4 regions of the Bradyrhizobium sp. IC4059 genome follow, and region 4 is predicted to be linked to each of the others. Evidence: predicted binding sites of a transcription regulator. Region 4 holds the regulator's gene; each other region holds the start of a gene.
What was found. Region 4 encodes PhoB, which activates phosphate uptake and scavenging genes when phosphate is short. Its sites were predicted from a motif close to TGTCATNNANCTGTCAT; they were not measured.
Positions count from the first base shown of each region.

Region 1 (7,486 bases), on a different contig from region 4:
GCGGACAGGAATCCGGCGGGCAGATGGATGGCGTGGTCGAGCCCCACCTTGGCAAGGCTCTCGACGGCATCGAAAAGCTCGCCGCCGAGAAAATCAGCCCAAAACGTCAGGTTTTCGGCCACGCTCAGCGCCGGCTTCAGGGCATCGCGATGGCCGAGATAGTGGCACTGCTCCGCCAAAGTCAGCTCACTATGGCCCCCCTCCAGCGCGATCGTCCCGCCGGCCGGAACGAGCAGGCCCGCGATCAGCCGCAGCAGCGAGGTCTTGCCCGATCCATTGCGGCCGACCACAGCCACGGCCTCGCCCGACCCGGCCGCGAAATCGAGCCCGGCGAACACCTCGCGCCCGCCCCGCACGCATCTCAGCCCGTGACCTGACAGCCGCATGTCGCCTTGGTTCAGTCCGCTCACAGCCGGGCCTCAGGAAATCTTGGGGTAGCGCATGGGAATTTTTGGCTCGCGAATTGCTGCGGCACGATAGTGGCTGTGGCGGCGCGGTTAGAAAGCTTCTATAAGCCCGGAACTACTTGATGCAGCAACTCAACCTGCCCCTGCAAGCGGCCCAGCCTGATACGCTGACGGTGTTAAAATACCCTGCCGGGTATAACTAGCAATTGGGATCTCCTACATGACCTCGCTCGACAGCTTCAAATGCAAAAAGACTCTCAAGGTCGGCGCCAAGACCTATGTCTATTACAGCCTGCCCACCGCCGAGAAGAATGGTCTGAAGGGAATTTCGAAACTTCCCTACTCGATGAAGGTCCTGCTCGAGAATTTGCTGCGCAACGAGGATGGCCGCTCGGTCAAGAAGGAAGACATCGTCGCGGTGTCGAAATGGCTGCGCAAGAAGTCGCTGGAGCATGAGATCGCCTTCCGCCCGGCGCGGGTGCTGATGCAGGACTTCACCGGCGTGCCCGCGGTGGTCGACCTCGCCGCGATGCGCAACGCGATGCAGAAGCTCGGTGGCGAGCCTGAGAAGATCAACCCCTTGGTGCCCGTCGATCTCGTCATTGACCATTCCGTGATCGTGAACTTCTTCGGCGACAACAAGGCTTTCGGCAAGAACGTCACCGAGGAATACAAGCAGAACCAGGAGCGCTACGAGTTCCTGAAGTGGGGCCAGAAGGCCTTCTCGAACTTCTCCGTCGTGCCGCCCGGCACCGGCATCTGCCACCAGGTCAATCTCGAATATCTGGCCCAGACGGTCTGGACCAAGAAGGAGAAGATGACCGTCGGCAAGAAGACCGGCACCTTCGAGGTGGCCTATCCCGATTCGCTGGTCGGCACCGATTCGCACACCACCATGGTCAACGGCCTTGCCGTGCTCGGCTGGGGCGTCGGCGGCATCGAGGCGGAAGCCTGCATGCTCGGCCAGCCGCTGTCGATGCTGCTGCCCAACGTCGTCGGCTTCAAGCTGAAGGGCGCGCTGAAGGAAGGCGTCACCGCGACCGACCTCGTGCTCACCGTGACGCAGATGCTGCGCAAGCTTGGCGTGGTCGGCAAGTTCGTCGAGTTCTTTGGCCCCGGCCTCGACCACCTCTCGGTCGCCGACAAGGCGACGATCGCCAACATGGCGCCCGAATACGGCGCGACCTGCGGCTTCTTCCCGGTCGATGCCGCCGCGCTCGATTATCTCAAGACCTCCGGCCGTGCCTCGGCCCGCGTCGCGCTGGTGCAGGCCTATGCCAAGGCGCAGGGCCTGTTCCGCACGGCCAAGTCGCCCGACCCCGTGTTCACGGAAACGCTGACCCTCGACCTCGGCGACGTCGTGCCGTCGATGGCCGGCCCGAAGCGTCCCGAAGGCCGCATCGCGCTGCCGACCGTCGCGGACGGCTTCTCGCTCGCGCTTGCCAGCGAGTACAAGAAGGCCGAGGAGCCGGCCAAGCGTTTCCCCGTCGACGGCAAGAACTTCGACATCGGCCATGGCGACGTCGTGATCGCTGCGATCACCTCCTGCACCAACACCTCGAACCCGAGCGTGCTCATCGGTGCCGGCCTGCTCGCGCGCAATGCGGCTGCGAAGGGCCTCAAGGCCAAGCCGTGGGTGAAGACCTCGCTCGCCCCGGGCAGCCAGGTGGTCGCGGAATATCTCGCCAATTCCGGTCTGCAGCCCGATCTCGACAAGGTCGGATTCAACCTGGTCGGCTTCGGCTGCACCACCTGCATCGGCAATTCCGGTCCGCTGCCTGAGGAGATCTCGAAGTCGATCAACGACAACGGCGTCGTCGCGGCCGCCGTGCTCTCCGGCAACCGCAACTTCGAAGGCCGCGTTTCGCCGGATGTGCAGGCGAACTACCTGGCCTCGCCGCCGCTGGTGGTCGCCTACGCGCTCGCGGGCAGCGTCACCAAGAACCTCGCCACCGAGCCGCTCGGCGAGGGCAAGGACGGCAAGCCGGTGTACCTGAAGGACATCTGGCCGACGACCAAGGAGATCAACGCCTTCATGAAGAAGTTCGTGACCGCGTCGATCTTCAAGAAGAAGTATGCCGACGTGTTCAAGGGCGACACCAACTGGCGCAAGATCAAGACAGTCGAGAGTGAGACCTATCGCTGGAACATGTCTTCGACCTATGTGCAGAACCCGCCCTACTTCGAAGGCATGAAGAAGGAGCCGGAGCCGGTCACCGACATCGTCGAGGCGCGCATCCTCGCCATGTTCGGCGACAAGATCACCACCGACCACATCTCGCCGGCCGGCTCGATCAAGCTCACCTCGCCCGCCGGCAAATATCTCAGCGAGCACCAGGTGCGTCCGGCCGACTTCAACCAGTACGGCACGCGTCGCGGCAACCATGAAGTGATGATGCGCGGCACCTTCGCCAACATCCGCATCAAGAACTTCATGCTGAAGGGCGCGGACGGAAACATCCCCGAGGGCGGCCTGACCAAGCACTGGCCCGACGGCGAGCAGATGTCGATCTACGACGCCGCGATGAAGTACCAGGAAGAGAAGGTGCCGCTGGTGGTGTTCGCCGGTGCCGAGTATGGCAACGGCTCCTCGCGCGACTGGGCCGCCAAGGGCACGCGCCTGCTCGGCGTGCGCGCCGTGATCTGCCAGAGCTTCGAGCGCATCCACCGCTCCAACCTGGTCGGCATGGGCGTGCTGCCGCTGACCTTCGAGGAAGGCACCTCCTGGCAGTCGCTTGGGCTAAAGGGCGACGAGAAGGTGACCATCCGCGGCCTCGTCGGCGACCTCAAGCCGCGCCAGAAGCTGACCGCGGAGATCGTCTCCGGCGACGGTTCGCTGCAGCGCGTTTCGCTGCTCTGCCGCATCGATACGCTGGACGAGCTCGACTACTACCGCAACGGCGGCATCCTGCACTACGTGCTGCGCAAGCTCGCGGCGTAAACGCGGATTTGTGAATGATGGCTCACTGCGAAGTGAGTAGAAGCCTTAACGAAGGCGGCCTATCAAAGGCCGCCTTCGCGCGTTTGCGGTACGCTTCAGATGGGCCCGCCCGGCGGAAAACCTCCCTTTGGACGGTGGCCCGGATGGATGAATGTACCGCGCCCCGTAAGACTACGGTGACCATCCGGCGATAAGATTTCCCTCTGAGAGCAACGGTGTGCGGCGTTCGACATGACGACAATGACGGCTTCCCATCTGATTCCACGTTGGTCCGGCGCCCTCTGGTCGGGAGCTCTCGGCATATGTGCGATCATCGCCGTCATTCGTCCTGCCGAAGCTGAACCCCGCGCCGTCGTCGAATTGTTCACCTCGCAGGGCTGCTCCTCCTGCCCGCCCGCCGACCAGATCATCGGCGATCTCTCCAAGGACCCCTCCGTCATCGCGCTGAGCATGCCGATCGATTATTGGGACTATCTCGGCTGGAAGGACACACTGGCGGATTCGCGCTTCTCTGCACGGCAGCGTGCCTATTCGCGCATGCGCGGCGACCGCGAGGTCTACACGCCGCAGGTCGTGGTCAACGGCTCCACCCATGTCATCGGCAGCGATCGCACCGGCATCGAGAACGCGATCGGCAAGACCGACAAGGGCACTGGCGTGATGAGCGTGCCGGTGACGATGTCGCTCTCGGGCAAGCAGATCAACGTGTCGGTGGCCGCAAGCAAGGAGCCCACGGTCTCGCGCGGAGAGGTCTGGATCTGCTCGATCGCGAAGTCGGTGCCGATCGCGATCACCCGCGGCGAGAACAAGGGGCAGCAGGTCACCTATCACAACGTGGTGCGCAGCCTGCTCAAGGTCGGCGACTGGACCGGCCGTCCGGAGAGCTGGACGGTGCCGATCGAGAACCTCACGCGCGACGGCGTCGACGGCGCGGTGGTCTACGTCCAGGACGGCAGCCGCGAGCGACCGGGCCCGATGCTGGGTGCGGCCTACACGTCGCTGCATTGAAGCAGGCAGAACGTCTCAGCAATTGATGCTCGTCATTCCGGGGCGCGCCTCTTGGCGCGAACCCGGAATCCATTTCTCAGCTTGTGTGATGGTAAATGGATTCCGGGCTCGCGCTTCGCGCGCCCGGGAATGACGGCGGACCCGGAAACATCTCGGCACAAACAAAAAAGGACCAACTTGCGTTGGCCCTCCTTGTCGTGCGTACAGACCCGATCCTGTTCGACCCCGGGGGGCTGGGGGCTGAGGAATCCGGAACCGAAAGGACCGGGTCAACGCACGTCACCCTTTTCGCAGTGCAGGGCGGCAGGCGGTTGGCAGAAAAGCGGCGATACTATGATTCCTGCTAACGATCCCGTGACGGTTTGCCGCGACGGAGTTCCACCCTTGCGTGTGCCCTGATGCGACGCCGATTCGATGGGTCGAGCCCCTTGCGATGCGGAACGGTTGGCGCAATCATGCAATTGTCACGAACGCGGTTCCGGGACGATCTTGGCGGACGCGGGTAGCCGTGCGATGAGGAGGCGCTTCCCATGAGTCTGACGTCGGAGGATGCCGATCCGAGCGAGCAGCGCGCGGCGGCGCGTCCTGCCGCGGCGCATGCGCAGCCGAACCGGGTGACGTTCAACCGGCTCGAGCTGCACCGGATTCTCAATCTCTACGGCCGCATGGTCGCCGACGGCGAATGGCGCGACTATGCCATCGACTTCCTGAAGGACCGCGCCGTGTTCTCGGTCTATCGCCGCGCCTCGGAAGTGCCGATCTATCGCATCGAGAAGGACCCGCGCCTGGCGCGCAAGCAGGGCATGTACAGCGTGATCTCGGCGACCGGCCTGATCCTGCGTCGCGGCCACGAGCTCGAGCGGGTGCTGCTGGTGATCGATCGCAAACTGGCGGTGGTTTAGCCGAACCATCGATCGTCATTCCGGGGCGCGACGAAGTCGCTAGCCCGGAATCCATCCCTCCCTCCACCGCCCCTGCCGTTCAATGGATTCCGGGTTCGATGCTGTGCATCGCCCCGGAATGACGGATGAACTACTTCCCCGGCACCGTGCTTGCGCCCTCGCCGAGGTCGCGCTGCATCATCACGGTGTCCAGCCAGCGGCCGAATTTCAGCCCGACACTGGGATGCGTGCCGATCATCTTGAAGCCGCACCTTGTGTGCACGCCGATCGACCCGGCATTGGCGGAATCGCCGATGACAGCGATCATCTGGCGAAAGCCGCGCGCTTCGCATTCGACGATCAGCCGTTCCAGCAGCATTGAGCCGACGCCGCGGCGGTGGAAGGACGGATCGAGATAGATCGAGTTCTCCACCGTGAAGCGATAGGCGGGCCGCGGCCGGTAGGCGCCGGCATAGGCATAGCCGGCCACGCGGCCGTCCAGCATGGCGACGAAATAGGGATAGCCGCCGTCGATCAGCGCGCGATAGCGGCGCGTCATTTCCGAGAGGTCGGGCGGCTCCAGCTCGAACGTCGCCGTGCCCTCGCGGACGGCCTGCTGGTAGATGGCGGTGACGGCGGGGAGGTCGGCCTCGGTGGTGGGCCTGATATCGGGTGCGGACATGGGGGAAGGATAGAGCGTTCCCTGAGGGGCCGGAAGAGGCTGCGCTGCCTCCACACCCGTCATTGCGAGCGCAGCGAAGCAATCCAGAAATGCATCTGCGGAGGGGCTCTGGATTGCGTCGTCGCATCGGCGCAAAATTGCTGCGCAATTTTGTCGCGAGCTCCTCGCAATGACGGGGAGAGGCCGTACCCTCAAAACAAAAACCCCGGCCTTTCGGCCGGGGTTCGTGTCCGTTCTCTCGTCTCAGAGCTTACTCGCGCTGGCCGAGGAGCTGCAGCAGCAGCGTGAACAGGTTGATGAAGTTCAGGTACAGCGACAGTGCGCCGGTGATGGCCGAACGCTCTGCGACGTCACCGCCGGCCGAGGCATAGCCGTAGATGTAGTCGTTCTTCAGCCGCTGGGTATCCCAGGCGGTCAGGCCCGAGAACACCAGCACGCCGACCACCGACACGATGAACTGCAGCATCGAGCTGGCCAGGAACAGGTTCACCAGGCTGGCGAGAACGATGCCGATCAGGCCCATGAACAGGAACGAGCCCATGCCGGTCAGGTCACGCTTGGTGGTGTAGCCGTAGAGGCTCAGCGCACCGAAGGTCGCCGCGGTGATGAAGAACACCCGCACGATCGAGGTGTGCGTGAACACCAGGAAGATCGACGACAGCGAGATGCCCATCAGCGCCGCGAACACCCAGAACAGGATCTGGGCGGTCGAGGGTGCCAGACGGTTGATGCCCGCCGAGATCACGAACACCATCGCGAGCGGCGCCAGGATGAACAGCCACTTCAGGGGGCTGACGAACATGGCGTAGCCGAACGGTGTCAGGAACACCTTGCCGACGCGGACGGCGTCCGCCGTCGGAACGTCGGTCACGGCGGCCATGTAGACGCCGAGCGCGGCAAGGCCGGTGATGGCCAGGCCAATGCTCATGTAGTTGTAGATGCGCAGCATATAGGCGCGCAGGCCGGCATCGACCGTCGCGGCGTCAACACGCCCGGCGGCCCTGCCGAAAGGAGAAGCGTAGTTACGGTCTAGGTCCGACATGGTCGAATTCCCGTTGGTTGGTCCGGTCCGGCACGAGGGTCGCCATGCCGCCGGTTCGTCAAATTCTATCTCGGAGACCGCTGCCAGCCGACTGAATTTTGGCTCACAATCGGGACTCCGAACCCATCCGATATGTGGGAAACTAACACATTCGCCGCAACCTTCCACGCGCGGCTGAATGTCGCCCTCGGCGTCAATCCTGACGCGAAGCTGACCGGTAGCGTGGTTAATCGCCGAAACCGGGCCGATTCCGCCCGGCACGATCTGCCGCTACATTTTGTCACAAATTTCGCAACACCGTCGCCGGCTTTTTGTTCAATGCCAGCAGCGTGCCGGCAAGCCCGAGCCCGACGGTCACGACCAGCGCGGCGGCGACCACGCCGGCGGCGCTGCCGGCCTGCCAGACGAAGCTCAGCGTCATCAGCCGCGTCACGATCAGCCAGGCCGCGATGCTGCCCGCGATCACCCCGAACACCGCGGTGGCAAGGCCGATCAGCAGGTATTCGAGGGCATAGGCGCCGAGCA
Region 1 covers NZ_JADYVH010000019.1:9,328-16,813, forward strand. The annotation lists gene ccmA (heme ABC exporter ATP-binding protein CcmA) at 1-386, opposite strand, end outside; gene acnA (aconitate hydratase AcnA) at 628-3,348, shown strand; gene I6F12_RS35040 (DUF1223 domain-containing protein) at 3,580-4,356, shown strand; gene I6F12_RS35045 (DUF2794 domain-containing protein) at 4,887-5,258, shown strand; gene I6F12_RS35050 (GNAT family N-acetyltransferase) at 5,389-5,919, opposite strand; gene I6F12_RS35055 (Bax inhibitor-1/YccA family protein) at 6,170-6,961, opposite strand; gene I6F12_RS35060 (FtsX-like permease family protein) at 7,242-7,486, opposite strand, start outside.
Region 1: the regulator PhoB is predicted to act here: its motif matches at 4,808-4,824, upstream of I6F12_RS35045 (DUF2794 domain-containing protein).

Region 2 (7,486 bases), on a different contig from region 4:
TGCCCATATAGGCGATCAGCAACGTATCCCCGAGAAGCCGTGCCCAGCGCGGCAATCCCCACAGCCAGTCCGCCAAATCGCTCCATGCGGTCGCGAACGAAAATTTGGGTGCGATGCTGACGAAATAGGCCGGGAAGCGCCAGAAGTTCTCGACAAAATCTCCGAGACTGACCTCGCCCATCCAGCCCGCGGCAATGGCAACGGCGATCAGGACGGCGGCACCGAGCCATACGCGCCGGCGCTTGGCGGCAATTGCAGCCGCATAGCGATCGGCAAGCTCACGCAGCCTGGCTTCCGGAAATTCGGGAACTGCTGTTCGCATGGGATGTTCGGAAGAGCCGACGGGCAGATCTTGCAATCTGCCCGCCTTGTCCAACCCTTGGTTTCCCTCAGGATTTCTGCTTACGAATGCTGTCGACAAACTTGGTCAGTTCGATCACGGCCTCATACGCCTTGTGGTCGACCTCGACGTAGGGCAATTGCTTCCCCTCGTAGATCTTGTCGAAAGCCGCCTTGTCCTTCACCGCAATTTCCAGCACGGCTTTCTTGATCGCCGCCTTGAGGTCGTCAGGCAGGCTGCTGAGATAGGCCATCGGCGAGTTCACGATCTGCTCGGACTTCATGATGATCTTGAAATCCGCGGCCTTCGCCATGCCCTTCCGTTCCATCCGGAGCAGGTTCGATTCCTTCTCGTCGTTCCACCAGTTGAACGCCGCGTCGCAGGTGCCCTGGGAAAGCCCGATCACCGCGTTTTCATGGCTCCCCGAGTAGACCACCTTGGCGAAGAACTTCTCCGGGTCTATGCCCATCTTGTTCATCGCGAAACGCGGCACGTTGTTGCCGGAAGTCGAGTTGGGATCGACGAGGCAGAGGTTCTTGCCTTGCAGGTCCTTGATGTCCTTGTAGCTCGAATCGCTTTTGACATAGAGAACCGAGTAATAGCCTTTGGTGCCGTCGCCGTTCACCTCGATCGCGAACGGTTCGACCTTCGCGCCAATGATGTAGGCACGCGCGTAGGACGCCGGGCCGTACATCGCAATGTGAATGTTTCCTGCACGCTGACCTTCGATCACCGCGGCGTAGTCGTTGGCGATGCGCAGCGTGACCTTGGTTCCAAGCTCGCGGGACAGGTACTCCGTCAGAGGCGTCCAGCGGTTGGTGGTGCCGGAGGCATTCTCGTCGGGGACTTTTGCGAAGATCAACTCAGGATATTTCGCCTTCCAGTCCTGCGCCGCAGCGGCTGAAACTGAAAATGCCAGGGCCGCCGCAGCGGCAACGATCGTACGACGGTCTATCATGACGTCTCCCATTTCAAGGTTATGAAACTGTCGAGTTCCGGCTCTGCGCTAGGCTCGATTTAAAGAAGCAGCGATCAGGCCACGGCAACCGTGCGGAGGGCAGGAACTGCTGTGCCGACCGATGCATCCGCGGGCGCAACATCCATGACTTCATTCGCCTCGAGATCGTACAGCTCGCGCGCGATATGATCGGTCAAGGCCGCCGGCGCGCCGTCGAACACCACGCGTCCGGCCGCCATGCCGATCAGGCGGTCGCAATAGCTGCGGGCGAGATCGAGCGAATGCAGGTTGCAGAGCACGGTGATACCGAAATGCTTGTTGATGCGCAGAAGCGCATCCATCACGATCTTGGTGTTGCGGGGATCGAGCGAGGCGATCGGCTCGTCGGCAAGGATAATGTCGGGCTGCTGAACCAGCGCCCGCGCGATCGCCACGCGCTGCTGCTGACCGCCCGAGAGCTGGTCGGCGCGCTGGGCCGCGATGGCAGCCATGTCGAACTGCTCGAGCGCCGACATCGCGATGGCCTTGTCTTCTTCGGGCCAAAGCTGCAGCAGCGACCGCCATGTCGGCACCGTCGACAGCCGCCCCATCAGCACATTGGTGAGGACGTCGAGCCGGCCGACGAGGTTGAACTGCTGAAAAATCATCGCCGACCGCGCACGCCACTGCCGCAGCTCCTTGCCGCGCAGCGCGGTGACGTCGACGCCTTCGAACAGGATGCGGCCTTCGGAGGGCTCGATGAGGCGGTTGATGGACCGCAGCAATGTCGACTTGCCGGCGCCGGATCGCCCGATCACCCCGACGAAGCCGCCAGGGGAAACTTGAAACGAAGCATCGTCCACAGCGGCCTTCGCGCCGAAGCGACACGTCAGGCCTTCAACCACCAGCATCGAGGGGCTCCAGAGTAGCTGGAGCCAACCGCTAACGCCCTTGGTTAACACTTGTGTGACAAGGCTGCTGCAGTGCGGCCATCCTACGCACGTCATCCCCTGTCATCTCATTGTCACGACACCGTCATCCGGCCGCTCGAAGAAAGACTCCCGCCCTCGCACTTCGGATGCAACATGGCCGCCAAAGCTCTTTCGGTTCAGCCGACCGTCGATCCCTCGGCCAAGCTGCATGAGACCAGGCTTGGCGCCTACACCGAAGTCGGCGCGCGCACGATCCTGCATGAAGTCGCGATGGGCGATTATTCCTATGTCGTGAACGATGCGCAGATCACCTACGCCACCATCGGAAAGTTCTGCTCGATCGCGGCGATGACCCGCATCAATCCCGGCAACCATCCGATGCATCGCGCCACTCAGGCGCATTTCACTTACCGATCCAGCGCCTATTTCGAAGGTGAGAGCGACGATCTCGAGTTCTTCGACTGGCGCCGCCGGCATCACGTTCATATCGGCCATGACGTCTGGATCGGCCATGGCGCGATCGTGCTGCCGGGCCGCAACATCGGCACCGGCGCGGTGATCGCCGCCGGCGCGATCGTCACCAAGGACGTGCCGGCCTACAGCATCGTCGCCGGCAATCCGGCCCGCATCGTGCGGCGGCGATTCTCGGAGGAGATCGCCGGACGGCTCGCAAGGCTTGCTTGGTGGGACTGGGATCACGACAAGTTGCGCGAGGCGCTGCCCAATTTCCGCAAGCTCGGGATTGAAGATTTCCTCTCGGCATACGAAGCAAAAGCGAGCTCACTCGCCAATTCTCCTGCCAGCAAACGAAGCGCGGTCGCGTGACAGACATATTCATCGAAGGCGGCCGGGCCCTGATCGGCGCCGAGCTCGTCGAAACCTCTCTTCTCGTCTCCGGAACAGACATTGCAGAGGTCGATGCTTCTCGCGGCCGGGCGCGGCTGGCACTGGATGCCCGTGACCTGCTGGTGCTGCCCGGCATCGTCGATCTGCATGGCGATGCCTTCGAGCGGCAGATGATGCCGCGCGCCGGCGTCGACTTTCCGATCGACGTCGCGCTCGCCGACAGCGACCGCCAGGCGATCAGCAACGGCATCACCACCGTGTTTCACGCCACGACCTGCTCGTGGGAGCCGGGCCTGCGAAGCGCCGACAATGCGCGCGGCCTGATGGAGGCGATCGAGCGGCAGCGTCCGCAGTTCGCTGCCGACACCCGCTTCCACCTGCGGCACGAGACCTTCAATCTCGATGCCGAAGCGGAGATCGCACAGTGGCTCAGCGAGGGCCGCGTCGACCTGTTCGCCTTCAACGATCATATGGACGGCGTCGTTGCCGACATCTCCAACCCACGCAAGCGCAACCGCATGGTGGAGCGCACCGGTCTGTCGAGTGAAGAATTCGACCGGCTGGTCGAGCGCGTGGTCTCGCGCGCCGACGAGGTGCCCGCCTCGGTGTCACGCCTGGCCGCTGCGGCCCGCGGGGCCGAGGTGCGGATGCTCTCGCACGACGATTCGAGCCCGGCGATGCGCCGGGACTTTCGCGAGCTCGGCGCCTTGATCGCGGAGTTTCCGATCAACGAGGAGACGGCGCAGGCTGCGGCCAGCCACGGCGATGCCATCGTCTATGGCGCGCCGAACGTCGTGCGCGGCGGCAGCCACACCGGCTGGACCAGGGCCTCCGACATGATCGCCAAGGGGCTCTGCTCGGTGCTGGCGTCTGACTATTATTATCCCGCGCAGCTGCTCGCCGCGTTCCGCCTGGCCGCCGATGGCGTGGTGCCTCTGGCTCAGGCCTGGGATCTGGTCTCCGCCGGCCCGGCGCGCGCGACCGGCCTCACCGATCGCGGCCTGCTCGCGGAGGGACGCCGCGCAGACATTCTCCTCGTCGACGACAACGTGAAGCTGCGGCCGCGGCTGATCGCGGTGATCTCAGGCGGCAGGCTCGTGCATCTCACCGACGCGACGCGGCTGCTCACCGCAGTGGCGGCCCCGCGCGAGACTGTCGTCGCGGCGTAAATTGGTTATGCTGAGGCAATGACAGGTTTCCCCCGCTACGCGATCTATTTTGCCGCAGGCCGCAACAGCGCCCTCTCCCGCTTCGGCGCCGAGCTGCTCGGCTATGACGCCTACAGCGGCGGCGAGATTTCGTTTCCAGAGCAGGCGCTGCACGCCGCGCCCGACTGGCGCGAGCTCAGCGCCGATCCCCGCAAGTACGGCTTTCACGCCACGCTGAAGGCGCCGATGGCGCTGGCGCCCGGCAAGACCGAAGCCGAGCTGCTGGCCGCCTGCGAGGCGTTCGCGGGCAAGACACGGCCTATCCCGGCAATCCGACCGATGGTCGATGCCATCAGCGGCTTCATTGCCGTTATTCCGGCCGAGCCGATGGAAACGCTCCAGCAACTTGCCGCTGATTGCGTTCGCGAGTTCGACCCGTTTCGCGCCGCGCTGACGGCGGAAGATCGCGCTCGGCGCAAGCCGGAGAAGCTCAGCGAGCGGCAGCGCGATTATCTCGACCGCTGGGGCTATCCTTACGTGATGGAAGAATTCCGCTTCCACATGACGCTGACGGGGCGGCTGGATGCGGAGCGGCGCGGGCCGATCCTTCAGATGCTGCGAACACGGTTTGCGGCGCTGGGGATCGAGACGCTCGCGATCGATCGCATTGCCCTGTTCAAGCAGGATGATGCCAAGGCGCGGTTTCGCATCATCGGCGAGTGGGCTTTGGTGCGGTAGACCTCAGCGCGAGGCCGCAAGATTGAAAGCGAGCGCCACTGCGCCAACCAGAACGAGGCTGGTCGCCCAGACTGCATCCAGGTTGAACCAGCTTCGCGAGACGAACCTCAGTCCCAGATGGCGGTAGACCAGCCACGCCAGACATCCGCCGGCGCCGACCATGGCGGCAACGTGCACCAGCGACACCAGCACCGCCATCCCGAGATTTGCCGTCATCAGCGCGCCCGCCGCCTGATGGCCGGCATCGAGCTCGAAGGCCTGGCAGAGCCCGAGATAGATCGGCACGAGCATCAGGGCAGCGCCGTGAGCGATGGCGACGGCAAATGACCAGAGCACCAATTGCGTCGGCGGAATTCGTGCCAGCGCGCGCGGATGACGCCGGTCGATCAGCCGGTAGACGCCAAAGCCGATGACGAGAAGACTCGCACCGATCTGGATTGGACGCTGCCATTCGGCCAGTACGAGCAGGAAGGCGAACGGCAGCAGCACGAGAAGTGTTGCCAGGAGGTGCCCGGCCGCCAGAGCCCACAATGCACGGAAGAGCGCGAGGGGGCTCTTGTCCATGAGCCCGGCCGAAACGGCGAGCGGCCATCCCATTCCCGGATTGACCCCGTGGTAGAGACCGCTCGCAACAAGCGCGAGCCACAGCCAGCCAAGGGCCGGGCTCGCCTGCGTCCCATCTAGACCGACGGGTAGCAAAATGAGTCCGTCGAACAATCGCCGCCCTCGAGCCTGATCTGGTGCGCACGATATCCGTCGGGGAAGCTCACGAAATAGTCCTTGTCGAGTTCGAGGCCGCCGTTCCGACCGACATTGGCCATGACTTCCACACCCGGAACCCCGTCGGGATAGAACTGGTCGTCCCAGGTGGAATAGAGCGAATTGGTCCAGTACACGCGCCGGCCGTCGCGGCTGATCTCGACCATCTGCGGACCCGCCGCAAAGGGCTTGCCGTTCGGATGGGGCGTGCGGCGCGCGATGCCGCCGATGTGGACCGAGCCCGCAAGCTTCGGCTTTCTGGGATCGCTGACGTCGTACTGGCGCATCTCACCCGTGCCCCAGCACGAGACATAGAGAAACCGGTCGTCCATCGACAGGTCGATGTCCGTCACCAGCGGCGGCACGGCGCCAAATCCCTGCAGCAGCGGCGGCAGCTTCTCCTTGGGCGCGGGTTCGGGAGGGATCGTCGCCGTTTTCTCGGCATGGAATTTTCCGCCCTCGCGCCACCAGGTCCAGATCGACGCTTCGAGGTTGGTGGTGTCGACCACGACACCGACGAAGCCGTACTCGCGAACCGGATCGTGCGCGGGGCGCACCTCCAGCGCCATCTGATGATTGGCGCCGAGGTCGATGGTCTGGACGTTGCGACGGGCGCGAAGGTCCCAGAAGTGGAGGCGATGGCCATATTTGTTCGCAAGCAGATCTTCCGGGACGATCCCGTTCTCGAACTGCGGCGGTAACGCCCATTCGCTCGTCACCATGTAATCGCGCGGCAGATTCCACCAGAAATCATAATGCAGCGTTTGCGGGCCACGGTCGATCTCCCATCGTCCAAGAACTTCGAACGTCTCGCAATCCATGATGAAGACGCCCGGAGGTCCGTTGGTGCCGTCCTTGCCGCCGCCACCCAGCGTGCTCACGTAAATGCCGTCCGGCCCGCAATGGATCGTGTGCGGTCGCGAGTAGCCGGTCTTCTTGAAGACCTCCTCTGGCTCGATGATCTTGTGGATCTTGGCCTTCGTCGGATCGGGCTTGGTATCGATCACGTAGATCCGCGACGAGCGCAGCCCGGGGATAATGAGATAGCGCCGCTCGATGAAGGCGTGTCCGGAGAGCGGCGACAGGGCGGAGGAGCAAGCATTCCAGCCGAAATGATGAAACTCATCACCCTTGTTGGGCATCGCTACGGTATGGACGATCTGGCTATAGGTCGGCGATCCCGGCTTGACGTCGATGACCGCGAGAGCATCCGGCTTTGAGAAATCCGGACTGAGCAGCAAGGTGTAAGCAAAATTCTCCGCAGGCGCTTCCATCGCAAGCTTGGGCGATGCGTGAAAGGTAGGATCCGGCCTCATCGTCATGGCACTGCCTCCCTGTTCTGTCGGTTTGCACCAACCTGGCTCGGGATAGTGGCAAAAGAAGAGCTGTTGCGCGATGTCCTGGGAATCTCCGCAAGGCGCCGGTTGGCGCGCGTACATTATGCCATCGCGGGGCTATGGGGAACGGCCCGGAACGCGCTAATTCGACGCCTTCAGGCGAAATGGGCATCCCTCGTTCATTTCGAGCGAGGGCGCACAAGTCGCTCCTCGCAGCCTTCGTAGGGTGGGCAAAGGCGCAAAGCGCCGTGCCCACCGCTCTTCCCGCGGGCGCGCAAGTTGGTGGGCACGCTTCGCTTTGCCCACCCTACGACAGCTTCACGCAATGACGGGGGAGAGAATTACTTCCCCCACCTGAGCGCCAACGCGTCGCGCTCCTTGGCGAGCTCCAATAGCCCGGCGCGCGTCGCCGGATGCAGCGGCTGCAGCGGATGGCGCACCGCCTCCGA
Region 2 covers NZ_JADYVH010000007.1:298,690-306,175, reverse strand. The annotation lists gene phnE (phosphonate ABC transporter, permease protein PhnE) at 1-322, opposite strand, end outside; gene phnD (phosphonate ABC transporter substrate-binding protein) at 390-1,298, opposite strand; gene phnC (phosphonate ABC transporter ATP-binding protein) at 1,373-2,188, opposite strand; gene I6F12_RS23340 (chloramphenicol acetyltransferase) at 2,363-3,034, shown strand; gene I6F12_RS23335 (alpha-D-ribose 1-methylphosphonate 5-triphosphate diphosphatase) at 3,031-4,224, shown strand; gene I6F12_RS23330 (DUF1045 domain-containing protein) at 4,243-4,941, shown strand; gene I6F12_RS23325 (hypothetical protein) at 4,945-5,538, opposite strand; gene I6F12_RS23320 (selenium-binding family protein) at 5,622-7,022, opposite strand; gene I6F12_RS23315 (dihydrodipicolinate synthase family protein) at 7,379-7,486, opposite strand, start outside.
Region 2: the regulator PhoB is predicted to act here: its motif matches at 2,289-2,305, upstream of phnC (phosphonate ABC transporter ATP-binding protein).

Region 3 (7,486 bases), on a different contig from region 4:
AACGTGGCCTGCGACATGGACGCGGATCAGATCGGCGCGCTTGCCGGTCGCGACCTCGCCGCGGTCGGTGAGGCCGACCGCTTCGGCGGGCGCTTTCGTCACGGTGCGGACCGCGGCCGGAAGGCTGATCGCGGGCACATGCTCGGGCAATTGCAACGCGGCCATCAAAAGGCTCGACGGAATGTAATCCGACGACAGGATGTCGAGCAGGCCCTCGCGGGCGAGATCGACCGCGGCGATGTTGCCGGAGTGCGAGCCGCCGCGCACCACGTTCGGCGCGCCCATCAGGATGTCGATGCCGGCCTGGTGCAGGCCGCGCGCGGCCTCAAGCGTGGTCGGGAATTCCGCGACGGAGACGCGGTCGCGCACGGCGTCCGCGACGTTCTCCTCGGTGGTGTCGTCGTGGCTCGCTAGCGGAATGTTGTACTGATGCGCCAGCGCTACGATCTCGCGCATGTTGGCCGCGGCGTAGAGCCTCTGATACTCGAAGCGCTTTGCGAATAATTCGTCGAGCTCGGCATCGGTCTTGCCGCCGCCCTTGCCGCGGTAATAGTCGCGCAGCTTGACCTCGTCGCGAAACTGGCGTTGGCCCGGCGTGTGGTCCATCAGCGACATCAGCTTGACGTCGGGACGGTCGATCAGCTCCTTGGCCTCCTCGACCACGCTCGGCATCGGGATCTCGCAGCGCAGATGCAGGAAGTGATCGGCGCGCAGCAGGTTGGCCTCGCGCGCGGTGGTGATCGCGGCGGCGAGCACGCCGGCGCGGCCATCGACCTCCTCGGCGCCGTCCTCGCGCCAGACCCGGAGCGAATCGAACACGGTGGTGATGCCCGAGGTCGCGAGCTGGCCGTCATAGGAGATGACGGCGGCGACAGGATTCCAGAACACCTTTGGCCGCGGCACGTAATGCGCCTCGAGATGGTCGGTGTGGAGTTCGATCAGGCCGGGCATGATCAGATCGCCGCCGGCATCCTCGGCACCCGCGGGCGCAGTCCCCTCGCCGATCTCCGCAATGCGGCCGTCGGCAAGCGCGAGCCAGCCCTGTTCGATCACCCGGTCAGCCAGCACGATCCTGGCGTTGGCGATCACGGATTCCTTCTTCATTTCCCCATTCCTTCAGGCCGCGGCGGCAAAGCCGGTGACGTCGACGATGCGGTCGGCAATCAAATGACGGATTTCGTCGTCATGGACAATGGCAACCATGGCGACGCCCTGACGTTTCTTTTCAGCGACCAGCTCGACCACCACGGCGCGATTGACCGCATCGAGCGAGGCGGTCGGCTCGTCCAGCAGCAGGATCGGCAGCTCCGAGATGAAGCCACGGGCGATGTTCACGCGCTGCTGCTCGCCGCCGGAGAAGGTCGCGGGGGGAAGCTGCCAGAGCCGCTCGGGGATGTTGAGACGATGCAGCAGCTCGCCGGCGCGCGCCTGTGCCTCAGTCCGGCTCATGCCATTCGCGATCAGCGGCTCCGCGACGACGTCGATGGTGGCGACGCGCGGCACCGCGCGCAGGAACTGGCTGACATAGCCGATGGTGGAGCGGCGGATGTTGAGCACCTGGCGTGGCTCGGCGGTGGCAAGATCGACCACTTTGCCGCGATGGCGGATGCCGATGCAGCCGCTATCGCAGCGATAATTGCCGAAGATCATCTTCAGGATGGACGACTTGCCGGCGCCCGACGGCCCCGACAGCACGACGCACTCGCCTGGATTGACCTGGAAGGTCACGCCGCGCACGACAGGCAGCTCGATGCCGCCCTGCAGGTGCATCGTAAAGGTCTTGCCGGCGTCAGTGATGTCGATCATGGCGGTCATTGGAAAGCTCATATCGTGAAGTTCATGGCGGCAGGATCGAGGAGACGAGGAGCTGGGTATAGGGCTCGCGCGGGTCGTCGAGCACCTGGTCCGTGAGACCGGTCTCGATGACGCGGCCGCCTTTCATCACCATCACGCGGTGCGACAAGAGGCGCGCCACCGCGAGATCGTGGGTGACGATGATGACGGCGAGGTTCAGCTCGGCGACGAGGCTGCGCAAGAGATCGAGCAGGCGCGCCTGCACCGATACGTCAAGGCCGCCGGTCGGCTCGTCCATGAACACGAGCCGCGGCTCGGTAACGAGGTTGCGGGCGATCTGGAGGCGCTGGCGCATGCCGCCGGAATAGGTGCGCGGCGCATCGTCGATGCGCGCGACGTCGATCTCGACGCGCGTCAGCCAATCCGACGCGGTCTCACGGATGCGGCCGTAGTGATTCCACCCCACCGCCATCAGCCGCTCGCCGACATTGGCGCCGGCCGAGACTGCCATGCGCAGGCCCTGCGCGGGGTCTTGATGCACAAAGCCCCAATCGGTGCGGAACAGGAAGCGGCGCTCGGCCTCGCCGAGCGTCGTGAGATCGCGGGTGACGCCATCACGCATCCGATAGGACACATGGCCTGCACTCGGCGCGAGCTGGCCCGACAGCATTTGCAGCAGCGTCGACTTGCCCGAGCCGGATTCGCCGACGATCGCCAACACCTCGCCGGGATAGAGCGAGAACGACACGTCGCGACAGGCATTGATGCGGCCGAACGACTTGCTGAGGGATTTTGCGACCAGCAGCGGCTCGTCGTTCTCGACCAGATTCTGATCAGCCATTCGCGGCCTCCTGCGCCTTATCCTTGTACGGCGCGGCACTGAGGCTGCCGTGATGGCCGGCGGCCTGGCGGCCCTCGCAATAATCCGTATCCGAGCACACGAACATGCGCCCGCCCTTGTCGTCGGTCACGATCTCGTCGAGATAGGAATTCTCCGCGCCACAGAGCGCGCAGGGCGCGTTGAAGCGGTAGGGCTCGAACGGGTGATCCTCGAAATCGAGCGACACCACCTGGGTGTAGGGCGGGATGGCGTAGATGCGCTTCTCGCGGCCGGCGCCGAACAATTGCAGCGCCGGGGAATTGTCCATCTTGGGATTGTCGAATTTCGGCGTCGGCGACGGGTCCATCACATAGCGCGCGTTGACCTTCACCGGGTAGGCATAGGCCGTGGCGATGTGGCCGAAGCGTGCGATGTCCTCGTAGAGCTTCACATGCATCAGGCCGTATTCGGCGAGCGCGTGCATGCGCCGCGTCTCGGTCTCGCGCGGCTCGAGGAAGCGCAACGGCTCGGGGATCGGCACCTGATAGACCAGCACCTGGTTCTCGTTCAGCGCCGTCTCGGGGATGCGGTGACGGGTCTGGATCACGGTTGCCTCGTCCGTCGCCGTCGTGGTCGCAACGCCCGCGGTCTTGGCGAAGAATTTGCGGATCGAGATCGCGTTGGTGGTGTCGTCGGAGCCCTGGTCGATCACCTTCAGCACGTCCTGCGGCCCCAGGATCGCGGCGGTGACCTGCACGCCGCCGGTGCCCCAGCCATACGGCATCGGCATTTCGCGACTGGCGAACGGCACCTGATAGCCGGGGATGGCGATCGCCTTGAGGATCGCGCGGCGGATCATCCGCTTGGTCTGCTCGTCGAGATAGGCGAAGTTGTAGGCGGGCGCGTTCATTCCGCGGCCTCCTTCATGGCATCGGGCGCATTGGCATCGGCAAACTCTTGCCGCAACTTTCGGAGCAGGCCGAGCTCGGACTGGAAGTCGACATAGTGCGGCAGCTTTAGGTGCTCGACGAAGCCGGTCGCCTGCACATTGTCCGAATGCGACATCACGAACTCCTCGTCCTGCGCCGGGGCCAGCGCCTCCTCGCCGAGCTCACGGGCGCGCAGCGCGCGATCGACCAGCGCCATCGACATGGTTTTGCGCTCGCTCTGGCCGAAGGCGAGGCCATAGCCGCGGGTGAAGCACGGCGCCTCGGTCGCGGAGCCCTTGAACTGGTTGACCATCTGGCACTCGGTCAGCTCGATCGCCCCGAGCGGCACGGCAAAGCCGACGTCTTCCGCGACGAATTCGACCTCGACCTCGCCGAAACGGATCTCGCCGACGAAGGGATGGTTGCGGCCGTAGCCGCGCTGGGTGGAATAGCCCATCGCGAGCAGAAAGCCTTCGTCACCACGCGCGAGGTTTTGCAGGCGCAAATCACGGTCCGCGGGGAAATTCAGCGGCTCGCGGGTGAGATCGCCGACGCTGGCGCCGTCCTCGGCTTCCGGCGATGCTTCGATCAGCCCGTCGCGGCCGAGAATGTCTGTCACGCGCGGCGTCGGCGCGGTGGAGGCTTCGGCCGCAGCCGGCCTCTCCGGCACAAAACCTTGGGCGAGCGATGGATCGAGCAGGCGGTGCGTGTAGTCGAAGGTCGGACCCAGGATCTGGCCGCCGGGAATGTCCTTGAAGGTCGCCGACACCCGCCGCTGCACCCGCATGATGCCGGTGTCGACCGGCTCGCTGGCACCGAAGCGCGGCAGCGTGGCGCGGAAGGCGCGGACCAGGAAGATCGCCTCGATCAAATCGCCGCGCGCCTGCTTGATCGCAAGCGACGCGAGCTCGCGGTCATAGAGCGAGCCTTCGCTCATGACGCGATCGACGGCCAGGCCGAGCTGCTCCGAGATCTGGTCGAGCGTGATTTCCGCAACGCTCTGGTCGCCGCGCCGCTTATGCGCGAGCAGGCGATGGGCGTTCTCGATGGCGCGTTCGCCGCCTTTGACTGCGACATACATGCTTCTAGCTTCCCTTGCTCACGACGCGCGTGGTGCGGGGGATCGCGACCACAGCGTCATCGGCGACCAGCACCACATCGATGCCGCGCGGAAACAGCGCCTCGTTGATATGCAGGCGCTCGAACAGGTCGAAAGGCTTGATCGACGCCTGCAGCGTGGCGACACCGTCAATGCCGGGGCCGCGCAGTTCGAAGCTGCGCCCGGCGGCGAGGCTGTCGACCTGGATGACCACCGTGGTCGAACGGTCCGGATACTCGCTGGTGCCGAACGCGAAGCGCTCGAGCGCAGGCAAGGCGCCGCCGTCACTGATGAGCGCGAAGGAAGCGATCGACGAATCCTGCACGACCGGCGCGCCGGTGTGGAACTTCAGCCACTTCGTCACGTCCGAGCTTTCCGCCATCCGCGCATCGAGCCAGAGCGGCGTGTCGTGATCGAACAGCGTCAGCGCGATCGCGGCGGTGCCGCGCATCATCGGCCCTGGCGCCCCCGCCATCGGCACGATGCGCTGGACCGAGCCGGGCCGCGCCATGGCGTCCATGACCGAGCGAAACGTCGATTGCGCCGACAGCACCTTGTCGGCGAAACCCGGCGGCAGTTCCGCAATCGTGGTCATGATCTCACCCCTCACCGCGCACCATGGTGTAGAAATCAACCTTCGTTGCGGCGGCCGCTGCCGCCGCCTGCTTGCGCCTGACCATAAGCTGCTCGCGCAACGGCGCGATAACGTCGCGCTCCACCGCGCCGCCGAAATCGCGGGACTGCACCAGCGCATCGCACAGCGCGATCAGCCGCGCCTTCTCACCGTCGCGGCCGAGCGTGTAGCCGAACCCGACCTCGCCGCTCGCAAGCCGCACCGCGGCGCGCGACACCGTGGCTTCGCCGAGATTGAACGGCGCGCCGTCGCCGCCGACCCGGCCGCGCAGCATGACGAGGCCGTTCTCCGGCGTGCGCAGATCGTGGTGATCCGGGAGAGACAAGTTGCGGAGGCGAGCGGCGATCTCGCCCGCCTCCGCGTGCGCCAGCACCGCCATTGCGGCCTTGCGCTGGGCTTGCTGGTCGTTGTGCTGGGTCACCTGGTCCACCGAGCTTTTTGACAGAACTTGCCGCGTCGAAGTTGTCTATTATAATAGACAACTTCATACGGACGCGCCATGACTGTTTCGTGACAATGCTGTGATTTCTGGAGTAGGTTTCCCGCGACATGAGCATGCAGGACACAGCCTCCTCGGGCGTCGCGCTATGGCGCCTCGTGGCCGATGGCATCGAGCGCGGCATCGCCGACGGCCGCTTTGCGGCCGGCGACAAATTGCCGGGCGAGATGGAGATCGCCGAAACCTATCGCGTCAACCGCCACACCGTGCGGCGCGCGTTGGCAGCCCTCGCCGAGCGCGGCCTGGTGCGCGCCGAGCGCGGCAGCGGAACCTATGTCGAGGCGCAAAAGCTCGCTTATCCCCTGCGCTCGCGCACGCGCTTCTCCGAGATCGTCGGCGCCGATGGCCGCGAGCCGCATGGCCGGCTGATCGAGGCGACCGATGACGTCGCGACGCGCGAGCTCGCACGGGAGCTGGGCCTTAAGACCGGCGCGCCCCTGGTGCGGATCGAGGCGATTCGCCTCGCCGACCGCACGCCGATCTGTGTTTCCACCACCTGGCTCTCGGCGGAGCGGTTTCCGGAGGCGGGCGCCGTGTTCGCGGCAACGCGCTCGATGACGAAACTGCTGGAGCATTTTAGCGTGCGCGACTATCGCCGCGGTGCGACGCGAATCACCGCCGGCATCGTCGATGCGACCGACGCCGCACGACTCGACCTGGCGCTCGGGCGGCCGATCCTGGTGGTGGACGCCACCGACCACGATCTCACGGGCAAGCCGCTGGTGACGAAGCACTCGCGCTTTGCGGCAGAACGTGTGGAGTTTCTGGTGGAGAACGCTTAGATCAGAGCGTTTTCCAGCGAAGCCTGCCCTCGGACTTGATCCGGGGTGGAAACGATTTGCGTCGAGAAAACGCGTCAAAACAAAAATCAGAGCTCCGTTCCGATCCAATCGGAACGGATAAGACTGCAGCACGACGTTAGGCGACCGTCCGCTTGCCGATGATCGCGAAGCGCAGCTTGCCGGAAATCCAGTCGATCGACGATACCGTTATCAGGATTAGGAGGATCAGAAACGATACCTTCTGCCATTCCAGCACCCGGATCTGTTCGGCAAGCTGAAGGCCAATGCCGCCAGCGCCAACGATTCCGATGATCGTCGCCGATCGCGTGTTCGACTCGAAATAGTAGAGCACCTGGCTCAGCAAGACCGGGAATACCTGCGGCAGCAATCCGAACCGGACGCTGTGGAGATGGCTGCCGCCCGATGACCGAACGCCTTCCGCGGGGTTCTTGTCGGCGACCTCGATCGCTTCCGAGAACAGCTTGCCGAACGTTCCGAAATCGCTGCAGATCACGGCCAGGATGCCGGCAAACGGCCCCAGCCCCACGACGCCGACCCAGATCAGTGCCCAGATCAAGGTATCGACTCCACGGATGGTATCGAGGCCACGACGGGTCAATAGGCGGATGATCCGGTTTGCAACCACGTTGCGCGCCGCCAGCAGGGATACCGGCAGCGCGAGCAGCGCGCCGCCCAGGGTGCCGAGAAACGCGATCGACACCGTCTCTCCGAGCGCATGCAGATATTTCAGAACCTCCGCCCAAGAACCCGGGTTGGGCGGCAACATGAGCTGGACGAATTCGCCCAGCCTGACCATGCCCAGGGAGAGCCGATTAAAGGGAATATCGAGCTGGACGATCCCGAACAGGAACAGCCCGACCGTCCCGCCGACGAGTATTGCGATCCTTCCCCGCTGCCACCAATCGGTC
Region 3 covers NZ_JADYVH010000007.1:306,800-314,285, reverse strand. The annotation lists gene I6F12_RS23400 (alpha-D-ribose 1-methylphosphonate 5-triphosphate diphosphatase) at 1-1,104, opposite strand, end outside; gene phnL (phosphonate C-P lyase system protein PhnL) at 1,117-1,815, opposite strand; gene phnK (phosphonate C-P lyase system protein PhnK) at 1,838-2,635, opposite strand; gene I6F12_RS23385 (alpha-D-ribose 1-methylphosphonate 5-phosphate C-P-lyase PhnJ) at 2,628-3,524, opposite strand; gene I6F12_RS23380 (carbon-phosphorus lyase complex subunit PhnI) at 3,521-4,624, opposite strand; gene phnH (phosphonate C-P lyase system protein PhnH) at 4,629-5,237, opposite strand; gene phnG (phosphonate C-P lyase system protein PhnG) at 5,242-5,706, opposite strand; gene phnF (phosphonate metabolism transcriptional regulator PhnF) at 5,826-6,557, shown strand; gene phnE (phosphonate ABC transporter, permease protein PhnE) at 6,694-7,486, opposite strand, start outside.
Region 3: the regulator PhoB is predicted to act here: its motif matches at 5,776-5,792, upstream of phnF (phosphonate metabolism transcriptional regulator PhnF).

Region 4 (7,486 bases):
CCTTTTAAGGGCGGCACGTGGCACTATCTTATGCCTGGCAAGACGGGTGTCAATGCCGCCCGGAAAGCCTCGCGAAACGCTGATTCCGTAGTCTTGCGGTGCCGATTTTGCGGGTTTTTCACCACGGAACATGTGGAAGCGAGTCGGCGGACTCTTGCGCGGGAGTCACGCCATATTGTAGCGTTTGGACTGTCAGATACGACATCTCGTGCAGCAGTTCTGATCCCAGAAGTCCTCATGTACCGGCGTAAACGTTCGGGCGTCTTGAGCGCGCCCGGCGAGCCTTAAGGGATTCTGACGGCACGGGTTTTTCAAGGCTAAAGCATTCGCTGCGAAGGCCCCAGGATGGCAGGCGCGCAGCGAGGGAAAGGGTGCAATGACGGTTTTGACCTGGTCCGATGATCGCGTCGAGCAGCTGAAGAAGCTCTGGGAGGCCGGACTTTCGGCCAGCCAGATCGCGGCGGAGCTCGGCAATGTGACCCGCAATGCCGTGATCGGCAAGGTGCACCGGCTCGGCCTGTCCGGCCGCGCCAAGAGCCCTTCATCGGCAGCGCCGCGGCCGCGCAAGGCACGGCCCGCGCAGCATATGATGCGGGTGACCCGCCCCGTCGCGCGCGGCAACACCGCGTTGGCGCAGGCCTTCGAGGTCGAGTTGGAAGCCGAGCCGGTTACCTACGACAACGTGGTGCCGATGAGCCAGCGGCTGTCGCTGCTGGAATTGAACGAGGCGACCTGCCACTGGCCGGTCGGCGATCCCTCGAGCCCGGATTTCTTCTTCTGCGGCGGCAAGGCGCTCTCCGGCCTGCCCTATTGTGCCCAGCATTCGCGCGTGGCCTATCAGCCCGCAGCGGATCGCCGTCGCGCAGCACCGAAACCGGGCACGCGGTGAGCTTGCGGAATTCCCTGATCGCCAAGCTTTGATCGCCAAGCTTGATCGCCAAGACTGCAGCCGTCATACGATGACGGCTCCCAATCGCCCGGTGTCATCCCCGCGAATGCGGGATCCGTAACCGCGGGGCGCAATCGTTGCGCGAGATGGTCACCCCGAGTCTTCGCCAAACCACGTCCTGTGGCTAATCGCGAACAGCGCAAGCGCTCGCGCTGAGATCCCGGGCTCACGCTGCGCGCGCCCCGGGATGACGGCCGAGATCGGCGCCGCAGTTCGCCAAACCAGCTGTCGCTGGCGCCTTACGTCTGCTCAGCCTTCGCGAAGCGATCGTCCAGCGCGTAGCCGGCGCCGCGGACGGTGCGGATCGGGTCCTGCTCGCGGCCAAGATTGAGCAGCTTGCGCAGGCGGCCGATATGCACGTCGACGGTGCGCTCGTCGATGTAGATGTCGCGGCCCCAGACGCTGTCGAGCAGCTGCTCGCGCGAGAACACGCGGCCGGGATGCTCCAGGAAGAACTCCAGCAGGCGATATTCGGTCGGACCGAGATCGATCGGCCGGCCCGAGCGCGCCACGCGGCGCTTGTCGCGGTCGAGCTCGATATCGCCATAGGCGAGCACGGTGGCGAGGCGCTCGGGACTCGCACGCCTGAGCAGGCCCTTCACGCGCGCAAGCAGCTCCGGCACCGAGAACGGCTTGACGATATAATCATCCGCGCCGGTCGCGAGCCCGCGCACCCGTTCGCTCTCCTCGCCGCGCGCGGTGAGCATGATGATCGGCAGCTGCTTGGTCTCGGGGCGGGTCCGAAGCCGCCGGCACAGCTCGATGCCTGACAGGCCCGGCAGCATCCAGTCGAGCACGATCAGATCGGGAATGTGCTCCTTGAGGCGGGTGTCGGCGTCATCGCCGCGCATCACCGTCTCGACGTCATAGCCGTCGCCTTCGAGGTTGTAGCGAAGAAGCTCGGTGAGAGCTTCCTCGTCCTCAACCACCATAATGCGTGCGCCCATGTGGTCGTAGCTCCTTAAGTCGTCAGGTGTTCGGCACCGTCGTGGCGAAGGTCGTCATGTCGCCCTTCGGCCGCTTGTCGGTGATCGCCTGGCCCTCGATCATGTAGAACACGGTCTCGGCGATGTTGGTGGCGTGGTCGCCGATCCGCTCGATGTTCTTGGCACAGAACATCAGGTGGATGCAGAACGAGATGTTGCGCGGATCCTCCATCATGTAGGTGAGGAGCTCGCGGAACAGCGAGGTGCAGATGGCGTCGACTTCTTCGTCGCCCTTCCACACCGCCATCGCCGCCGGCAGGTCGTGCGCGGCATAGGCGTCCAGCACCGACTTGACCTGCTGCTGCACGAGGTCGGTCATGTGCTCCAGGCCGCGGAACAGCTTGAGCGGATGGAAATCCGTCTCCAGCGCCGCGACGCGCTTGCCCATGTTCTTGGCGAGATCGCCGATGCGCTCGAGATCGGTCGCAACGCGCATCGCGCCGACGATCTCGCGCAGGTCGACGGCCATCGGCTGGCGGCGGGCGATGGTGAGCACGGCGCGCTCCTCGATGCGCTTCTGCAGCGCGTCGAGCTCGACGTCGGTGGCGACGACGCGCTGGCCGAGCGCGACGTCGCGGCGGATCAGCGCGTCGACGGAATCGACGATCATGCGCTCGGCGATGCCGCCCATCTCGGCGACCAGGCGGGTGAGCTCCTGAAGGTCGCTGTCGAAAGCCTTTACGGTATGTTCAGAACCCATGTTCCGTCTCCTCAGCCGAACCGGCCGGTGATGTAATCCTGCGTGCGCCGATCGCTCGGCGACGTGAAGATCTTGCTGGTGTCGTCGAACTCGATCAACTCGCCGAGATACATGAAGGCGGTCTTGTCGGAAACGCGCGCCGCCTGCTGCATGTTGTGGGTGACGATCGCGATCGTGTAGTTCTCGGACAATTCCTGGATCAGCTCCTCGACCTTGGCGGTCGAGATCGGGTCGAGCGCCGAGCAGGGCTCGTCAAACAGGATCACCTCGGGCCGCACCGCGACGGTGCGGGCGATGCAGAGGCGCTGCTGCTGGCCGCCGGAGAGCGACAGGCCGGAGGCATTGAGCTTGTCCTTGACCTCGTTCCACAGCGCGCCACCGCGCAGCGCCTTCTCGACGCGGTCGTCCATCTCGGACTTGGAGATCTTCTCATAGAGACGAATGCCGAAGGCGATGTTCTCGTAGATCGTCATCGGGAACGGCGTCGGCTTCTGGAACACCATGCCGACCCGGGCGCGGAGCAGGTTGAGGTCGAGCTTGGGGTCGAGGATGTTGGTATGGTCGAGCAACAGCTGACCGTCGGCGCGCTGGCCCGGATAGAGGTCGTACATCCGGTTGAAGATGCGCAGCAGGGTGGACTTGCCGCAGCCGGACGGGCCGATGAACGCCGTGACGCGGTTGGTGCCGAGCGCCAGGTTGATGTTCTTCAGCGCGTGGTGGTCGCCGTAGTAGAAGTTGAGGTTGCGCGCCGTGACCTTGGCGGGCGCCTCGGGCAGGGGCTGCGAGCCGGGATGAACGGTCGGTGCGCTGACGGAAACAGACATTTCACTCATTTTGCAGTCCTCTCGGCGCCAAGGATGCGCGCGCCAATGTTAAGGGCAAGCACGGTCAGGGTGATCAACAGCGCGCCGCTCCAGGCGAGTTGCTTCCAATACTCGTAGGGGCTCTGCACGAAGTTGTTGATGGTGACAGGCAGGTTCGCCATCGTCTTGTTCAGGCCGAGGCTGAAGAACTGGTTCGACAGTGCCGTGAACAACAGCGGCGCGGTCTCGCCGGCGACGCGGGCGGTCGCCAGCAGCACGCCGGTGATGAGGCCGGAGCGCGCGGCACGATAGGCGATACGCTTGATCACCAGCGAGCGCGGCAGGCCGAGCGCGCTGGCAGCTTCGCGCAACGGATTCGGCACCAGCAGTAGCATGTCTTCGGTGGTGCGCACGACGACCGGGATCACGATGACGGCAAGCGCCAGCGCGCCCGCAATCGCCGAGAAGCCGCGCATCGGCACCACCACCGCGCCATAGATGAAGAGGCCGATGATGATCGAGGGTGCCGACAGGAGAATGTCGTTGATGAACCGGATCACCGAGGTCAGCTTGTCGTTGCGGCCGTACTCGGCGAGATAGGTGCCGGCGAACAGGCCGAGCGGCGCGCCGATGCCGACGCCGATCACGGTCATGATCAACGAGCCGACGATGGCGTTGCGCAGGCCGCCCTCGGTCGATCCGGGCGGCGGCGTGTCAGCTGTGAAGACCTGGAGGTTGAGCCCGGCCAGGCCGTTGTAGAGCAGCGTGACCAGGATCAGCGCGAGCCAGGTGACGCCGAAGGCGGCGGCTGCGATGCAGAGGCCGCGAATGACGACGTCCCAGCGGCGGCGGCGCGAATAGATCGGGTTCATGGCTTCACTTCCCGGCCTTGGTTTCGAGGCGCAGCAGCATCAAACGGGCGGCAGCGAGCACGAAGAACGTCAGCACGAACAGCAGGAGGCCGAGCAGGATCAGGCCGGACTGGTGCAGGCCGTCGCTCTCGGCAAATTCGGAGGCGATCGCCGCCGAAATCGTCGTGCCCGGCGCGAAGATCGACGAGGAGATCCGGAACGAGTTGCCGATGATGAAGGTCACCGCCATGGTCTCGCCGAGCGCCCGGCCCAGCGCCAGCATGACGCCGCCGATGATGCCGACGCGGGTGTAGGGGATCACCACGCTGCGGACGACCTCCCAGGTGGTGCAGCCGACGCCGTAGGCGGCTTCCTTCAGCACCGGCGGCACCGTCTTGAACACGTCGACCGAAATCGAGGTGATGAAGGGCAGCACCATGATGGCGAGGATCAGCGCGGCGTTGAACAGGCTGAGATAGGACGGGGGCCCTGCGAAGATCGCGCCCAGCACGGGGACGCCGTCGAACACCCTGATCATGAAAGGCTGGAAGGTGTTGGCCAGGAACGGGCCGAGCACGAAGAAGCCCCACATGCCGTAGATGATCGAGGGGATGCCGGCGAGCAGCTCAACCGCCATGCCGATCGGGCGCCGCAGCCATTGCGGGCAGAGCTCGGTGAGGAAGATCGCAATGCCGAGACCGACGGGAATGGCGATCAGCATCGCGATGAAGGAGGTGACGAGCGTGCCGTAGATCGGCCCGAGCGCGCCGAGCACCGGCGGATCGGCCGAGGGCGCCCAGCGCTGCGTCCACAGGAAGGAGATGCCGAACTCCTGGATCGCCGGGAAGGCGCCGACGATCAGCGAGATGATGATGCCGCCGAGGATCAGCAGCACCGAGATCGCGGACAACCGCGTGATCCAGTAGAAGGTGACGTCGCCGAGCTTGAACGCGCTCAAGGCCTTGGCGCGATCATATGGACCGGCAGCATCAATCACATTGCTCTCAACAGCCATCTCAGCCACGCCGATCCCCTATACCCGTTTTATGTACGCTTGTTGTTGGTGGCGCGCTCCGGATGCGGCAGGAGGCCGATCCGGAGCGGAGATCTTGCAGCGTCCCGGAACCGTGTCCGGGACACATATAGCGCCTTAGCTCTTGATCTCGGCAGCCCAGGTCTTCTCGATCTGCTGGACGACGCTGTCCGGCATCGGAATGTAGTCGAGCTCCTCGGCCATCTTGCCGCCGTTCTTGAAGGCCCAGCGGAAGAACTTGATCGCTTCCTGCGCGGCCGCCTTGTCGGTGGCGGACTTGTGCATCAGGATGAAGGTCGCCGCCGTGATCGGCCAGGACTTCTCGCCGGGCTGCTCGGTCAGGATGACGTAATAGCCGGGAGCCTTGGACCAATCGGCGTTGGAGGCGGCCGCCTGGAAGGCCTCGACGGTCGGCTGCACCGGCTTGCCGGCCTTGTTGACGAGACCGGTGTGGGTGAGCTTGTTCTGCTTGGCATAGGCGTATTCGACATAGCCGATCGAGTTCTTGGTCTGGCTGATGTTGCCCGACACGCCTTCGTTGCCCTTGGCGCCGACGCCGACCGGCCACTCGACCGCGGTGCCCTCGCCGACCTTGCTCTTCCAGTCCGCGCTGGCCTTGGAGAGATAGTTGGTGAAGTTGAAGGTGGTGCCCGAGCCGTCCGAACGACGGACCACGGTGATGGCCTCTGACGGCAGCTTCGCGTTGGGATTGAGCTTCTTGATCGCGGCATCGTCCCACTTGGTGATCTTGCCGAGATAGATGTTGGCCAGGGTCTCGCCGTCGAAAACCAGCTCGCCCGGCTTCACGCCCTCGATATTGACAACGGGGACGATGGCACCCATCACCATCGGCCACTGGACGAGGCCGTCCTTCTCGAGCTGCTCGGCCTTGAGCGGCGCGTCGGTGGCGCCGAAGGTCACGGTCTTGGCCTGGATCTGCTTGATGCCACCACCCGAGCCGATCGACTGGTAGTTCAGACCGTTGCCGGTCTCCTTTTTGTAGGCGTCAGCCCACTTCGAATAGATCGGGAACGGGAACGTCGCGCCGGCACCGGTGATGTCGGCCGCAAAGGCTACCGTCGTCGATGCGGCGACCAAGCCGGCAGCGACCATGGTTTTGAGGAAATTCATGCTGGTCTCCATACAGGGGAGCGAAGCGCCATCCGCGCCCGATCGCGCTCCCCGCGCCGCCGCTTTAGGGGCGGTCGGCTGTGCTTTTACGAAGGTTTCGTGACAGTTGGATGACGACACCAAGCAATTGAAATTGCTTGCGTTTCCGATCAAGCCGGAGTCTTGATCTGGGGAAAACAGGCGGTGAAGGTGGCGCCCTGCCTGGGCACGCTTTCGATCAAAAGGCGGCCGCGATGACGGTTAAGGATATGTTTCACCAACGATAACCCGAGCCCTGTGCCGCCTTGCGAGCGGCTGTCGCCGACGTCGACCCGATAGAAGCGCTCGGTCAGCCGCGGCAGGTGCTCCGGCGCGATGCCCGGGCCGAAATCGCGGACCATGACCCGAATTTCCTGAGTTCCGTCAGCGGCGGCGCTCGAGGTCAGCGACACGATGACGCGCCCGCCGGAGGCGCCGTATTTGAGCGCGTTCTCGATCAGGTTCTCGAACAGGCGGAGCAGCTCCTCGCGGTCCCCCGCGATCATCACCGGCGGCTCCGGCAGGTGGATGTCCACCTCGACCTGACGCTCGCGCGCCAGCGGCTCGAGCCCGTCGGCGACCTGACGGATGATCGGGACGAGATCGACCAGGGTGTCGGGCCGGACATGGGCCGACAGCTCGACCCGCGACAGCGACAAGAGATCGTCGATCAGGCGCGCCATGCGCGTGGCCTGGTTGTGCATGATGCCGAGGAAGCGCTCGCGCGCCTTGGGATCGTCCTTGGCCTGGCCCTGGAGCGTATCGATGAAGCCCGACAGCGCCGCCAGCGGCGTGCGCAGCTCGTGGCTGGCATTGGCGACGAAGTCGGCGCGCATCTCCTCGACCCGGCGCAGCGGCGTCTGGTCGTGGAAGGTCATCAGCATGCATTTGTCGGCGCCGCCGAAGCTGGTCGGCACCGGTACCGGCGTGATGATCAGCTCCATCCAGCGATCGACCGGAACATGATCGAGATAGGTCGCGCGCCGCGGCTCGGTGGTCGCGATGGCCTCGCGCA
Region 4 covers NZ_JADYVH010000009.1:191,804-199,289, forward strand. The annotation lists gene I6F12_RS26525 (GcrA family cell cycle regulator) at 377-889, shown strand; gene phoB (phosphate regulon transcriptional regulator PhoB) at 1,189-1,896, opposite strand; gene phoU (phosphate signaling complex protein PhoU) at 1,919-2,635, opposite strand; gene pstB (phosphate ABC transporter ATP-binding protein PstB) at 2,647-3,468, opposite strand; gene pstA (phosphate ABC transporter permease PstA) at 3,465-4,310, opposite strand; gene pstC (phosphate ABC transporter permease subunit PstC) at 4,315-5,304, opposite strand; gene pstS (phosphate ABC transporter substrate-binding protein PstS) at 5,440-6,453, opposite strand; gene I6F12_RS26560 (ATP-binding protein) at 6,603-7,486, opposite strand, start outside.